2 regions of the Citricoccus sp. genome follow, and region 1 is predicted to be linked to the other one. Evidence: riboswitches for the same ligand, from Rfam matches in the RefSeq annotation. Region 1 holds a riboswitch; the other holds the start of a gene.
What was found. Region 1 has a riboswitch for glycine ahead of PLJ28_RS00550 (hypothetical protein). Riboswitches for the same ligand answer to the same signal wherever they lie in the genome.
Positions count from the first base shown of each region.

Region 1 (12,053 bases):
GACCAACCGGCGAGCAGGTCCACGAGCAGGGCGGTGCCGCGGTCGTCGAGGTGATTGGTCGGCTCGTCCAGCAACAGGGTGTCCGGGCGCCGAAGCAGCAGCCAGGCCAGCGACAACCGGGACACTTGGCCACCGGACAGCTCACCGGCCCGCCGGTCCCGGGGGACCCCGGCCAGGCCCAGGCCCTCGACGACCCGGTCGACGACGTGCCCCACGTCCCAGGCCCGGGTGCGGGCGGCCTCGGCCAGGGCGCGGTCATAGGCCGTCACGAGCCGGTCACCGGGCGGCCGTTGCCCCACGGCGAGCGCCTCCGCGAGCCGGGCGACCTCCTCCACGAGGTGCCGTTGCGGCGCGGTGGCCTGGGCCAGCACCTGCTCCACGGACAGGGTCAGCTCGAAGGCCGGCTGCTGGTGATAGAGCCCGGTGCTGCCGGGCGCGCTGATCCGGCCGGCGTGGTCGTCGTCGAGGCCGGCGATGATGCGCAGCAGGGTGGTCTTGCCGGTGCCGTTCTCACCGATGAGACAGGCGCGCTCACCCGAGGAGACGGTGAAGCTGATGTCGGTCAGGACGCGGTGGTCCGCGAAGGACCGGGAGACGCCGTCCACCACGAGGTGATCGGCGCCGCTGAGGGTCGAGGCGGCGGCCAGCCGTGCGGCAGAGGGCCGCGAGGGACGAGGGGTCGAGGAGGTCATGACGGTCCTGGGGCGGTCGGTCGGATCCCGCCGGGCGGCTCGGACGCAGCCTCGGGCGCGGGACGGAGGGGACTCAGGACCTCATGGCAGTCAAGGGTACGGCTCAGTCCCGTATCCGGTCCACCCTGTGCCTCAGGGCCACGGCCCCGCCGGCGAACCGCTGCTCACCGATGAGCTCGAGGTCCAGGCCCAGCCCGGCCGGGAACACCGCCAGTCCCCCGCCGATGACGATCGGCAGCAGTACCTGGCTGACCTCGTCCACGAGCCCGGCGCGCAGGGCATAGGCGGCGATGGTCGGACCACCGATCAGCAGGTCGCCCGCCGCCTCGGCCTTCAGCCGGCGCACGGTCGCGGGATCGAAGTGACGTTCCAGCGTGGTGCGCCGGGTGCTGGCCCTGTCCAGCGTCGAGGAGTAGACCACCTTGTCCGCCCGCTGCCATGCCCGCGCGAACTCGGCGGTCACCGGTGCGGACGCGGCCAGTTCCGGGTCGTTCTCCCACGGGGTCATCAGTTCGTAGGTCCGGCGTCCGTAGAGGTGGACGGCGACGCCGGCCAGCTCGTCATTGGCGTACTGGTGCACCTCGGCGTCCGGCATGGCCCAGGAGAAGTCCCCCGCCTCGTCGGCGATGTACCCGTCCAGGGAGGCGATCACCGAGTAGATGAGCTTGCCCATCGTTCAGTCCTCCTGTTCCGAGCCGAGTCCGGCGAGCGCGGTGCCCCCGGGACCGTCACCGTGGGCCAGTCCGGCCAGCTCGTAGGCGGCGTACACCACCCCGTGGGGGAAGACCTTGCCGTCGATGCGCCGCAGCCGCGGGGCATCGAAACCGTCCGGGAAGAAGGACCGCCCGCGGCCCTGCCAGGCCGGGTGGGTGAACATGCGGAACTCGTCCACCAGCGCCGCCTCGATCAGGGTGTGCGCCAGGTGGATACTCCCGGTGACGACCACGTCACGGCCGTCCTGCCGCCGCAGCTCCCGGACGGCCTGGAGGGGGTCGCCGCCGATGACGGTCGTGTTCTCCCACTGCGGGTCGGTCAGGGTGGCGGAGACCACGCGCTTGTCCGCCCGGTCCAGGGCCTCGGCCACTCCGGTGGTGTCATCCGCCCGGTGCGGCCAGTAGCCGCGGAGGTCCTCGAAGGTCTGCCGGCCCAGCAGCAGCACGTCCTCGCCGGCCGTCTGGCGCCGCATCTCCCCGACCAGTTCCGGGTCCTGGTCGGCGGGGTCGAACCAGTCGTCGAGCATCTCGATCCGCCCGTCCAGGGTCATGTTCTGCGTGATGACGATGCGCATGGATGGTCCTTCCGTCGGCGCCGCAGGGGTCGCTGGCGCCCTCTCCTCGTCCCACAGTAGGGAGGGCCGTCGCGTCCGGGAACACCCGGTCGCACCGGGCCGGGGGTTCAGCTGCCGCGGGACAGGATCGCCGCGACCGTCTCGTCGTCGACGGCGGCGAAGTCCCGGTAGTGGGCCCCGACGGCCCGGAAGCCCCGGGGGGTGGCCAGTACCTCGATCTCGTCGGCCTCGCGGCTCATGAGCATCGAGTCCACGGTGGTCCGCGAGGCAACCGGCACGGCCAGCACCACGCGCGCCGCCCCGAGGGCCCGGGCCACTCTGCAGGCCACCCGGGCGGTGGAGCCCGTGGCGATGCCGTCGTCGACGATCATCGCGGTCTTGCCCGTGAGGTCCAGCGGCTCCCGGCCGGCACGGAAGAGCCGCGCCCGGCGGTCCAGGGTCTGCTGCTCGCGGCGTTCGACCAGCGCCACTTGCTCCTGCGTGACCCCGAAGTGCCGGATGGTGCCCTCGTCCTGGAGCCGGACGCCCTGCTCACCGATGGCACCCATCGCGAGCTCCGGGTAGGAGGGCACCCCCAGCTTGCGGACCATGATCACGTCCAGCGGTGCGCGCAGTTCCCGGGCCACCACTTCCGCGACCGGCACCCCGCCGCGGGGCAGGCCCAGCACCACGACGTCGGCGTGCCCGGCCCAGCGCGGGGCGAGCCGCGCTGCGAGCTGGGCACCGGCGTCGTATCTGTCCTGGAATTCCGGCACGTCCCCTCCCTGGGATGGGCTGTGGGTCGCCCCCAGCGTAGGCGCGCCGGTCGTGGCACTGGAAGGGCCCCCGACCACCCGGCGTTCCCGGCAACGGCCCGGATGACCCCGTGTGACGAGATTCACGGCATATTTTGCATACAAATCAAATGCCTGACTACACTGTGATCGCAATCACAGCAGAATAGCCGTTGCCGTTGAGGTGTGGCGGGAGAGTCCCGTCCGGCACCACCGGTCGGGCGCCGTAGGAGCAATTCCTCCCGGGAAACTCTCAGGCCCCCGCACCGCCGCACCGAGGCACATCTGGAAAGTAGCGCGGTCTTCGCCGTGCTCGCCGAAGGAGCAAGTCCCGCCCCGCCCGGGTGGGATGGAAACTCTCAGGCCGCGCAACAGATCGGGGAGGAACCTACAGACGACGCGAGAACGATCGCAGACCCCAGGAGTTCCCCGGATGACGAATGCACGTGCATGGCCCGGTCTCACCCCGGGCGGTGAGGCCTCCCCGGCCGGCCGCCCCACCGGCCCCGGCGCCGCGGCGGAGCAACGGTGCGCCAAGATCGCCCAGGCCGCGGCCACCGGACTGATGACGCACCGGGACGTCGAGGACGCCCTCGTCCGCATCGACGGCCCCCGGCGCGCACCGCGGCTGTGGATCGAGTGCTTCCTGTCCCCCCACGCGGACGTCACCCGCACCACGGAGGTGGTCGTCGGAGTCCGCGAACAGCTCGAGGCCATGCTCGACCTCACCTTCGACACCGTCGAGATGACCATCCGGAACGTCACCGTCCCGGGGTAGGCCGGCCTCGGTTACCTCCGGGTGGCCACCGTCAGCAGGTACTCGATCTCGAAGCGCGCCCGGTCCTCGGTCCCCACGTTCGCCTCGTCGAAGAAGGCCTGGAACGCCTGGTCGAATTCCTCGGCACGGCCCTCGCCCTCGGCGTTCCTGCGGACGGTGATCGTGGGGCCGTAGGACGCCTTGAAATGCTCGGCGAATTCGCGCGGCGTGCCGAAGGCGGTGACCTCGAGGGTGCCCCGGCTGGCGGAGTCCACCGCCACCCGATCACCCAGCAGGGCGCGCTGGTGCTCCTCGGTGCCCCACAGCGGCGCCGGCTGCACTCCGGGCGGGGGCGCCGGGGCGAAGGGCTTCATGGTGCGGAAGAGCCCGCCCACCACGCCCTCGGGCGTCCAGCTCAGCAGGGCGATCGTCCCGCCGGGCCGGCACACGCGCACGAGCTCGTCGGCGGCCTCCTGGTGGTGGGGGGCGAACATCACGCCGATCGAGGACATCACCACGTCGAAGGAGGCGTCCTCGAAGGGCAGGTGCTCGGCGTCGGCCTCCACCCACTCCAGGTCGAACCCCTGCGCCTCGGCGCGCAGCCGCCCTGCGTCCAGCAGCTCGGGAGTGAGGTCGACGGCGGTGACCCTCGCCCCCGTGGCCGCTGCCGGCAGGGACGCGTTGCCCGTGCCGGCACCGACGTCCAGGACGCGCTGGCCGGAGGTGACGCGGGCTGCCTCGACGAGTCTCGGCCCGAGGGGGAGCAACCACGTCTCGACCATGCCCGGGTAGTCACCCGAGGCCCACATGGTGCGGTGCCTGGACTTCAGGTCGCGGTCGGCACCGGGTTGGCTTGCTGTCTGGCTCATGACGGGTTCTCCGGAGTCACTGGGATGTGCTGGACGGCCGGCTCGCCAGGGCGGGGATGCCCACCCACCGGTGGCGGGTCATGCGGCACCAGTATCCCACCGGGGGCGTCCGGCAGACAGGAACGAGGCGCTGCCCTCCCCGCGGGCTGGGCCCCGGGAAGGGCCGGGACGGGGGGCCGGGGACCACCTGATCTCCTCCGGTCCGGCGACCCTCCCTGACTACACTGGATCGGTGACGATCCTGGACGCCCTGCTCGCCTTCACCGTGGTGGCCGGCCTGCTGACCCTGGTGCCCGGACTGGACACCGCCCTGGTGCTGCGGTCCTCGCTGACCCGGTCCCGCCCCTACGCGTGGGCCACCGCCACCGGGGTCGCCACCGGGGCCGTGGTGTGGGGCATCGCCGCCGCCGTCGGGGTCTCCGCCCTGCTCGCGGCCTCAGAGCTCGCCTACCGCGTGCTGACGATCACCGGGGCGGCGTACATGCTCTGGCTGGGTGCGTCGATGATCTGGTCCTCGTTCCGCGGCACCGGGAGGGACCCGGTGAACACTGCCGTGACGGGTGCCGCCTCCCCGGGCGAACCGGGGGGCTGGGGCGCCGGCTCCCCGGCGCCCGCCGACCCTCCCTGGCGCGGCTGGCTGACCGGTGCCGGCACCAACCTGCTCAACCCCAAGGTCGGCGTGTTCTACATCGCCACCATCCCGCAGTTCCTCCCCGACGGCGTCTCGCCCCTGCTGATGGGTGCGGCCCTGGCCGGGGTGCACGCCGCGCTCACGATGAGCTGGTTCGCCGTGCTCATCATCGGGGGCGGCTACGCACGCCGCTGGCTGTCCAGCCCGCGGTCCCTGGCCGCCATCGACCGGGTGACCGGCCTGGTGCTGATGGGCTTCGGCGGCACCCTGCTGGCCGACGCCCTCACCGGTCCGGCTCCGGCCGCCGCCCGCGGATGACCGTCCTCCGGTGCTGACGCCTGCACGCCGGGGTGCCTGAACGGCGTCCTCGACCCGCCCGATGAACTGGTGCGGGGAGCCGCCGGGAGGAGTACATTGCGGTGCAATCACGCGCACGGGCCACCGGCGCGGGGAGCCAGCGGTCAGGCCGGGGGCCTGGACAGGAGGCCCATCGGTGCAACGGACCCGCGCGGTGATCGCGTCACTGCTCCCCCTGGTCCTGCTGACGTCCTGCTCGGCGCCGGAGAGTTCGCACTGCGTGCTGGACCCGGGGCGGATGCCCGAGGGCTGGCGCCCCTCCGGCACGGTGCAGCAGGCCCTGGTGGCCGAGCCCTGGTCCGTGACGGAGTCCGGGGAGGCGGCCTTCTCGGTGCGCCGGGGCATCGAGGAGATGGTCGACCTCTACGAGCGGCGGCCGGGGGCCGCCGAGGACCTCTGGGAGGACTCCGTGGCCTCCCTGATCGAGGTGACGTACGCGAGCGCCAACACCGCCGACGTCGACCAGATGGCCCGCGACGGCGCACGGGAGAACCTCACGGACCTGGTCCAGCCCTTCCTGGCCCGCGATCCGGGGGCGCTCACGTGCTCCGACTACGGATCCGTCCTGCCGCTGGCCATCCACGCGCACAACCAGTACCAGGCGAACGACGCCCGGGTGGAACACATGGTCGGCCTCGCCAACGCCGCTCTCGCCCGGTGCGACTCGCTGTCCGCCGCGATGGAGCTCGACTACGAGCCGATGCTCGCCTCCGGTGAGGCCTCCCTGGGGGACGCCTTCGACCTGGTGATCTGGACCCTGCTCCTGATCGAGGCACAGGTCGTCCCCGGCCTGGACGTGCCGCCCGAGGCCCGTGATCTCCCCGCCAGGGCATGGCGCTTCCTCCAGGACTATCCGCTGCCCGGGGCCGCGGAGTTCCCGGAGGGGGCCGACGACGGGACGTTCATCGAGACGGCATACCTGGCCACGCACATCGCCTACATCCCCACGGGCAACCATCGGTACCCGATCTACGTGGAGGATGCACCCACCGTGTACGACTTCCACCGGGAGAACTTCTATCCCGTCCTGCAGATGGGCGAACTCGACCTGGTGGCCGAGTTCGTGGACTCCCTGCGCCAGTACGGGTGCACGGCGGAGAACGACCTGCAGGTGCGGGACGGGACGCGCTACCTGCTCAACGTCTTCCACGCGGGCGGTGACCGGTGGATGACCTACCGGGAACCGGGGGAGACGACCGCGGACGCCGAGGACTACGACCTGGTCCACAAGGCCTGGACGGCCGTGCTCGGGGTGCGGGAGCGCGAGATCGAACCGCCCGATCCGGGCACCTACGGTGGGGTGGTCCGCAGCTGGCTGCCCGCCCCCGAGTGACCGCGACGGCCGGGTGTGGCTGGCCGCTGCGCGTCACCCCCGGCCGTACCAGCGCGCGATGTCCGGGGAGTCCGGCCATCCCGCGTAGGTCTCGCCCTGCGGCCACCCCTCGGGCACGTCCTGCCACTGCTCCTGCCGGCCGTAGGGCAGCGCGTCGATCAGCGCGAACGCGGCGGAGAACTGCTCGATCCCCCGCCCGGTGGTGTGCCAGGTGCGGTACACGTCCGCACCGTCGCGCAGGAACACGTTGAGCGCGAACCCACCACCCGGCGGGGCGTCGACGTCGGCCCCGAAGTCGCTGTGCGCCGTCGAGTACCAGGTCATCTGGTTCCCCACCTTGCGCCGGTAGGCGAGCGCCTCGTCGATCGGGCCCTGCGTGACGACCACGAACCGGGCGTCGTAGTTGTCGAGGAAGTCCAGGCGGGTGAACTGCGAGGTGAAGTAGGTGCAGCCACCGCACTGGAAGTCCGCGCCGGGCTCCCACATGTGGTGGTAGACGATCAGCTGGCGCTTGCCCTCGAAGACCTCGGCCAGGGTGATCGGGCCGAAGGCCCCCTCCAGCGTGTACGGGGGCAGCTTCACCGCGGGCAACCGGCGCCGCTGCGCGGCGATCGCGTCGAGCTCGTGCGTGACCGCCTTCTCCCGCCGGCGCAGGTCGTCGAGCTCGGCCTGCCACGTCGCCCGGTCCACGACGCGCGGCAGGGCGGGAGCCCGGTCCTGGTGCTGGACCGATTCCGTGACGGACATGGTGTCCCTCCTGGGTTCAGGCCGGGGCCACCGCGGTCCCGGTGATGGGACCACGCTAGGCCGGGCATGGCCCACCGGGCATCTCCGTTCCTGCGGGATGCGGTCGGCGGGACGGGTCGGTTCCGGCCAGGCCCGGAGCGCGCCCGCCGGTCAGCCGCGCACGTCGTGCAGGTGGTGCTCCATCTCGTGACCGATGTACTGGCCGAGCGAGGCGACGGTGAACTCCACCCCGTCCGAGCGGCGGCCCGTCCGGTCCCGGGCCCCGGCGGGCACGGACTCCAGGACGCTGACCGTGCGGCGCGTGGTCCGCCCCAGGTCCTCCCACGTGGTGCCCGGGTCCGCGGCCCAGTAGGCGAGCTTCACCGCCATGGCATCCCCGTCCCAGTCGGCGAACTCGGGGGCCTCCTGGTCACGGATCGCCTTCACGCGTTCGCCCAGCAACCGGACCATGTCCCGCACGTGGCAGGCGTACTCCAGCGGGGACCACACCTGCTCCGAGGGTCGCCGCGCCGCGTCGGGACGCTCGAGGACCGCCCGCCATCGCTCCGTGCCTGCACTGATCCGCCGGGCCGTCTCGGCCGCGTCGAAGGGCCGGAAGCCGCACTCCTCGCAACCGTCGGTGATGACGAAGGTCCAGTCGCGGTCGTCGCCGGGGACAGGGGCAGGGGCCTGGGAGCTCATGCCCCCATCCTGCACCCGTGACCCGACCCCGTCGAGGGGAGTCGAGGTGATGGGTCCAGCGCTGGGTACGCTGACAGCGTGAGCACCCCAGAGCCCGGCCGGCCCACGGGCCGGCCCGCCGGCCTGCCCTCCCTCGAGGCCTCCGGCATCGAGTACGCCCTGACCGAGCACGGCCCCGTGTCCTCCCTGGCCGAGGCGGCCGCCGCCCGCGGGGTGGAGCCGGGCCACCTGGTGAAGACGCTCGTGGTGCGACGCGGTGAGGGTGACTACGTCTTCGTGCTCGTCCCCGGCACACGCGCGATCGCCTGGCCCAAGCTGCGTGCCACGCTGGGCGTCAACCGCCTGTCGATGCCCTCGGCCGAGGAGGCCCGGGCGGTCACCGGTTATCCGCGCGGCAGCATCACTCCCTTCGGCTCGACGACGGCCTGGCCCGTGATCGCGGACCTCACCCTGCGCGGGCGGACGGTCTCCATCGGGGCCGGCGCCCCGGGTGCGGCCGTCACCGTCGACGCCGACGCGCTGATCGCGGTCCTGGCGGCCGACGTCGCTGACGTCACCGAGCCGGAGCCCGGGACCTCGTCCCGCACGCCTCGGCCGAGCCCGAGGAGACCGTGACGGGCGGCCGGCCGGGGTGGCGGCGAGCGGAGCGGGGGTGGGCGGACCGGCGTCGCTGGTCCCCACCCCGGACGTGCTGGAGACTGGGGTCGTGAGCCCGCATGAGGACGATCCACCGCTCGAGGAGTTCCGGCGCACGATCCTCGACCTGCTCTCGCGCCGCCGGGCAGGTGCCACGATCTGCCCGAGTGAGGCGGCCCGCGCCGTGGCCGGTCCCGGGAACGACTGGCGCCCCCTGATGGACGAGGCCCGCTCCGCGGCCGCGGGTCTCGTGGAGGCCGGGGAGGTGGTCATCACCCAGCGCGGCGAGGTGGTGGACCTCGCCACGGCCCGCGGACCCATCAGGATCCGCCGGGCCTAGCACCCCCCGGACCCACCGGCCGGGTGCGTTCAGGCCGTCTGGCTCACTCCGACTCCCGTTCCGCGAGGCCCGCGTTCCGGCGTCGCAGTCGCCGCGCCGTCGGCAGGACCGGCACGAGGAGGAGCCACGAGTACGCCGCGAGTTCCGGGCTCACGAACGCCACGGGCACGCTGCCGAGGAAGACCGCGGGCACCGGCCAGGCGCCGTGCAGCACGTACCGGTACAGCTCGGCGTCCACCTCGGGAACAATCAGCGCGGCCCGCCAGGCATGCCGCCAGATCAGGCTCAACGTGATGTACACCCCCGCCGTCACCACCGCGTAGAGCACCACGGGCCAGGGGGAGGTCCTGCCGCCGTAGTCGCTGAGCAGGCTCGTGGGCATGGGGAGCAGGGCGATGAGGAACAGCAACAACAGGTTGAGCCACTGCAACCGCACGTCGTACCGGCGGATGACGGTGAACTTACGGTGGTGATTCATCCAGGCGGTCCCGATGACCGTGAAACTCAGCACGTAGGCGAGGAATTCCGGCAGGTGGGCCGCGAGGGCCCGGTCGACCTGCTGCGGGTCGAGGTCACCGGGCAGGATCAGTTCCAGCACGAGCAGGGTCATGGCGATGGCGAACACCGCGTCGCTGAAGAAGACCAGCCGGTCCAGAGACGTTCCCGAGCCGAACAGGCTCCGGTGCCGCTCGGCCGGCGACCCGCCCCGTGCCGGGTCTACCGGAGCCCGCGTGCACGCCGGGCCGGACGGTGACGCGACGTCCGCCGCCTCGGTCGTCCCCCGGGACTCACCCGCCGGCGGGGACTCGAGGGGTGACGCCTCCGGCACCGCGACCGTCCGCAGGTCGACAATGGGCAGGTCCCCGTCCGTCTCGATCGCGTCCCCGCCCCCGTTGCGGGTGTGATACCCCGTGGTGAAGTGCCTGACCACGTGGACCGCGGCGCCCGCCGAGCGCAGCGCCGCGACGACCAGGTCCCGTTCCTCGTCCGTCCGCTCGGCCACCTTGTGCGTGATCTGCAGGGTGAACAGGGACAGCCCCACCCGGCGGTCGAAGGTGGCCGCCCCGACCAGGTCGGCGTCGAAGCCACCGGGCAGCGTCCAGCCGGGCGGACAGGCCCAGAACCGCACGTGGTGCCGCTGGGCGGGGCTGCCCGCCACCTCGCGCTCGAACGCCAGGTCCTGACGGCGGCCGAACACGAACAACGGGCTCACCGGGGCCGCCGGATAGCTGCGGCGGAGCAGGGACGCCCGGGTGATGCCCCACCCCGTGGACAGCTTCAGCGGGTCCGCGGCGGTCCAGCCGGCCGCGCGCAGTGCCGCGGCCAGCTGGTCCGCCGTCCCCAGGACGGCCAGGTTGACCGGGTCGCCCAACAGCCCATCGGCCGTCCGGGCCCTGCCGATGAAGTAATCGGGCACGTAGACCCGGGACAGCACGCGGTTCAGCTGCGGCAGCAGGACGTACGCGCAGAGCACCCAGAGGAGCAGGAAGCCCCAGACGAGGCGGCCATGGGTGTCGAACTCCTCGAGGACCAGGTGGTAGACGCCCAGGCCCACGAGGGCGGTGACGGCCAGGCGCAGCACCCGGTGGCACCACAGCAGGACGGTGGCGCGGGCGCTGTGGCGTCCCGACGGTTCCGGACCGTCGGGAGACATCCGGTGGCTGCTCTGCGTGTCCATGGTCTGGCCGGCCCTGCCGGCCCCGGCTCGGGGCCGTGCGGTCACCCTATCGGTCACCGTGGGCCACTGCACCCCTCGCTCGGCGCCTCGGTTGGAGCTCGTCCTGATGCGGCACGAGGCCCGCCGCCGGCCCGCTGGAGCCCCCCGCGGGCCCGGTCGACAGGACAGGTGCGGCACCCGGTGGTGCCGCACGTGTCCGGCGTCGTCGCCATTGCCCCGAACCGCTCCCGGTGCATACGGTGCCCTGACAGGGACGACGCCTCCCCTCCGCCTGTCGTTCCCGCACCGTACCGACCCAGGAGTTCCCGTGGCCGCCACCTTCCGCACCCCCGCCTATGTCTCCCCATGGCTGAAGGACGAGGTGGCCGACGTCGCCGATCTCGCGCGCTCCTTCTTCGCCCGGGAACTCACGCCCCACACCGAACGCTTCGCCGCGCAGCACCAGGTGGACTCCGGGACGTGGCTCGCCGCCGGGCAGGCCGGACTGCTCTGCATCTCCGTTCCGGAGGAGTACGGCGGCGGCGGAGGCGGCTTCGCCCACGAGGCCGCGGTGCTGTGGGAGCAGGGCAAGGCCGGGGACGGGTCCCTGGGGTACTCCATCCACTCCACGATCGTGGCGCACTACGTGCTCGCCTACGGCTCGGAGGAGCAGAAGCGCTCCTGGCTGCCGCGGATGGCCAGCGGCGAGCTCATCGGCGCGATCGCCATGACGGAGCCCTCCACCGGTTCGGACCTGCAGAACATCCGCACCACCGCCCGGCTCGAGGACGACCACTACGTGATCAACGGGTCCAAGACCTTCATCACCAATGCCACCCACGGCGGGCTGATCATCGTGGTGGCGCGGACCGGCGGGGAGGGTGCGCGCGGGGTGTCCCTGATCGCGGTGGAGACCGAGGGCCTGGCCGGGTTCGAGCGCGGGCGGGTGTTGTCCAAGGTCGGCCAGCACGGCCAGGACACCCGCGAACTGTCCTTCACGGACGTGCGCGTGCCGGCGTCGAACCTGCTGGGCGAGCGGGAGGGCCAGGGGTTCTACCAGCTGATGGCCCAGCTGCCGCAGGAACGGCTGGCGATCGCGATCACGGCGGTCGGCTACGCCGAGCTGGCGTTCGAACTGGCGCTGGACTACACCCGCCAGCGCGAGGCGTTCGGGCAGAAGGTCTTCGACTTCCAGAACACCCGGTTCACGCTGGCCGAGGTCAGCACCGAGGTCCTGGTGGCCCGGACCTTCCTCGACCACTGCGTCGCCCTGCACGTGGACGGCCAGCTCG
Region 1 is NZ_DAOMPX010000001.1:112,224-124,276, forward strand. Features, by position in the region: gene PLJ28_RS00530 (ABC-F family ATP-binding cassette domain-containing protein) at 1-692, opposite strand, end outside; gene PLJ28_RS00535 (dihydrofolate reductase family protein) at 796-1,365, opposite strand; gene PLJ28_RS00540 (dihydrofolate reductase family protein) at 1,369-1,980, opposite strand; gene PLJ28_RS00545 (phosphoribosyltransferase) at 2,088-2,735, opposite strand; glycine riboswitch at 2,934-3,032, shown strand; gene PLJ28_RS00550 (hypothetical protein) at 3,187-3,531, shown strand; gene PLJ28_RS00555 (class I SAM-dependent methyltransferase) at 3,543-4,379, opposite strand; gene PLJ28_RS00560 (LysE family translocator) at 4,612-5,328, shown strand; gene PLJ28_RS00565 (hypothetical protein) at 5,504-6,700, shown strand; gene PLJ28_RS00570 (DUF899 domain-containing protein) at 6,734-7,447, opposite strand; gene PLJ28_RS00575 (DinB family protein) at 7,598-8,128, opposite strand; gene PLJ28_RS00580 (aminoacyl-tRNA deacylase) at 8,207-8,743, shown strand; gene PLJ28_RS00585 (DUF3253 domain-containing protein) at 8,835-9,104, shown strand; gene PLJ28_RS00590 (LssY C-terminal domain-containing protein) at 9,148-10,782, opposite strand; gene PLJ28_RS00595 (acyl-CoA dehydrogenase family protein) at 11,090-12,053, shown strand, end outside.

Region 2 (2,804 bases), on a different contig from region 1:
GGCCCTGGGAGATCTCCGGCTGGTAGGGGGTATAGGCGGTGTACCAGGCCGGATTCTCCAGGACGTTGCGCAGGATCACCGGCGGGGTGAGGGTGTCGTAGAAACCCTGGCCGATCATCTGGGTCTTGAGGACGTTCTTGGAGGCCATCTGCCGCAGGTCCGCCAGGACCTGGGCCTCAGAACGGGGCTCGGGCAATTCCAGCCGATCCTGTTGGCGGATGTCCACCGGCACCGCCGTGTCCACCAACTCGTCGAGGCTGTCGTACCCCAGGGTGCGCAACATCTGGGTCGCTGCCTGCGGGCCGGGACCGATGTGACGTTCGGCGAAGGAGTGGTCGCTGAGCTCAGCGGCGGTGGGGCGGGCTGGGGTGATCGTCATGAGAGGAACTCCAGAGGTCTGCGCGGTCTCCCGCGGTGTCTATGGGTTCCTCCCCGATCTGTTGCACAGCCTGAGAGTTTCCGTCCCACCCGGACGGGGTGGGACTTGCTCCTTCGGCGAGCACGGAGAACTCCGCACTACTTTCCAGATGCGCCTCGGTGCGGCGGTACGGGGGCCTGAGAGTTTCCCGGGGAGGAAATTGCTCCTACGGCGCCCGACCACGAATGCTGGACGGGACTCTCCCGCCGCACGTGAACGGCCAGACTATGTGATTGCAGTCACAGCGTATACGTACTTTCTGCCGAGTGCAACGGCACTCGCATTCACGTCATCCTGGGTCACACAGGTCCTCCTCGCCGCGGTCCTGCTGCGGATGCCCCTGTCTCACCGCCCCCGCAGCCGCCGGGCCGTGCGGAGCAGGATTCGGTGCGGAAATTCGAAAATCCATTGTGCGCCGAGGTGACTGTCACCTAGGATGTGAGGGCTGTCACAGTCGAATGGCCGTTGACGTGCGGCGGGAGAGCCCCGACCAGAACACCGGTCGGGCACCGTAGGAGCAATTCCTCCCCAGGAAACTCTCAGGTCCCCGGACCGCCGCACCGAGGCATCTCTGGAAAGTAGCGCGGAGTTCTCCGTGCTCGCCGACGGAGCAAGTCCCACCCCCTCCGGGTGGGGCGAAACTCTCAGGCCGTGCAACAGAGGGGGAGGAACCCACGGACGACGCGGCACACCGCGCAACTTACTGGAGTTCCTCAATGACCCTCACCCCAGCACGCCCCGTGAGCACTACCGAGCAGTCCCCGCATCTGGAGCGGGCCCTGTCCAACCGGCACATCCAGCTGATCGCCATCGGCGGAGCCATCGGCACCGGCCTGTTCATGGGCTCGGGGAAGACCATCTCGGTGGCCGGGCCCTCGGTGATCTTCGTCTACATGATCATCGGCTTCATGCTGTTCTTCGTCATGCGCGCCATGGGCGAGCTGCTGCTGAGCAACACGGACTACAAGAACTTCGCCGACTTCGCCGGTGACCTTCTCGGGCCCTGGGCCGCGTTCTTCACCGGGTGGACCTACTGGTTCTGCTGGGTCGTCACCGGGATCGCGGACGTCGTCGCCATCGCCTACTACGTCTCCTTCTGGTGGCCCGACCTGCCCCTGTGGATCCCCGCGATCGCCTGCATCGCGTTGCTGCTGGGCCTGAACCTGCCCACGGTGAAGGCCTTCGGCGAGACCGAGTTCTGGTTCGCCCTGATCAAGATCGTGGCGATCGTGGCCCTGATCGTCATCGGCCTGGTCATGATCATCACCGGGTTCGAGAACGATGGCGTCCAGGCCAGCTTCGACAACATCTGGACGCACGGCGGCATGTTCCCCACCGGCTTCATGGGCTTCGTCGCCGGGTTCCAGATCGCCGTCTTCGCCTTCGTCGGCATCGAGCTGGTCGGCACCACCGCGGCCGAGGCCAAGGATCCGGAGAAGAACCTGCCCCGGGCGATCAACTCCATCCCGGTGCGCATCCTGCTGTTCTATGTGGGTGCGCTGATCATCCTGATGGCCGTGAAGCCCTGGACCGCCTACAGCGCGGATGAGTCACCGTTCGTGGGCATGTTCGCCCTGGCCGGGCTGGTCGGCGCGGCCGGGGTCGTGAACTTCATCGTCCTGACCTCCGCCACCTCCTCGGCCAACTCCGGGATCTATTCCACCTCGCGCATGATCTACGGCCTGGCCACGGAGGGCGACGCCCCCAAGGCCTTCGGCCGGCTGTCCTCCCGGAAGGTCCCGAAGAACGCGCTGCTGTTCTCCTGCATGTTCCTGCTCGCCGGCGTCGCACTGCTCTATGCCGAGGGCAGCGTGGCCGAGGCCTTCACCCTGGTCACCACCGTCTCGGCCCTGTGCTTCATGTTCGTGTGGTCCATCATCCTCGTCAGCTATCTCGTCTACCGCCGTCGCCGCCCGCAACTGCACGCCGTGAGCGCGTTCAAGATGCCCGGCGGTACGTTCATGCCCTACGTGGTGCTGGCCTTCTTCGGGTTCATCATCTGGGCGATGACCACCCAGGCCGACACCCGGGCTGCCCTGCTCGTCACCCCGGTGTGGTTCCTGGTCCTGGGCCTCGGTTACCTGAAGCTGCGCCGCAACCCCGAGCACGCCGCCCTGCGCGCCCTCCACGAGGCCAAGGTCCGCCAGGAGCTCGAGGACCGGGACGTCCACGCTCAGGATCCGGCCCTCGCCCCCTGAACCGTCTGTCCCGCCACCGAGATCTCGCCATCCCGTCCGTCCCACCCAGGCCGCCACCTCGGCGGGCTGGGTGGGACGGACAGCGGTACCCACCGGCCCGGGCGGAGAGTGCCGTCCCCACGAGGCCGGTGTGGGGTGAGGGCGAAGACCTCCAGACGATGCGCGGACGCGCAGACCGGTACCTGCGC
Region 2 is NZ_DAOMPX010000135.1:151-2,954, reverse strand. Features, by position in the region: partial or broken gene PLJ28_RS15475 (glycine dehydrogenase (aminomethyl-transferring)) at 1-379, opposite strand, end outside; glycine riboswitch at 534-634, opposite strand; glycine riboswitch at 885-983, shown strand; gene cycA (D-serine/D-alanine/glycine transporter) at 1,135-2,616, shown strand.
Region 2: linked by a shared signal. The riboswitch ahead of cycA (D-serine/D-alanine/glycine transporter) and the one ahead of PLJ28_RS00550 (hypothetical protein) in region 1 are both predicted to bind glycine.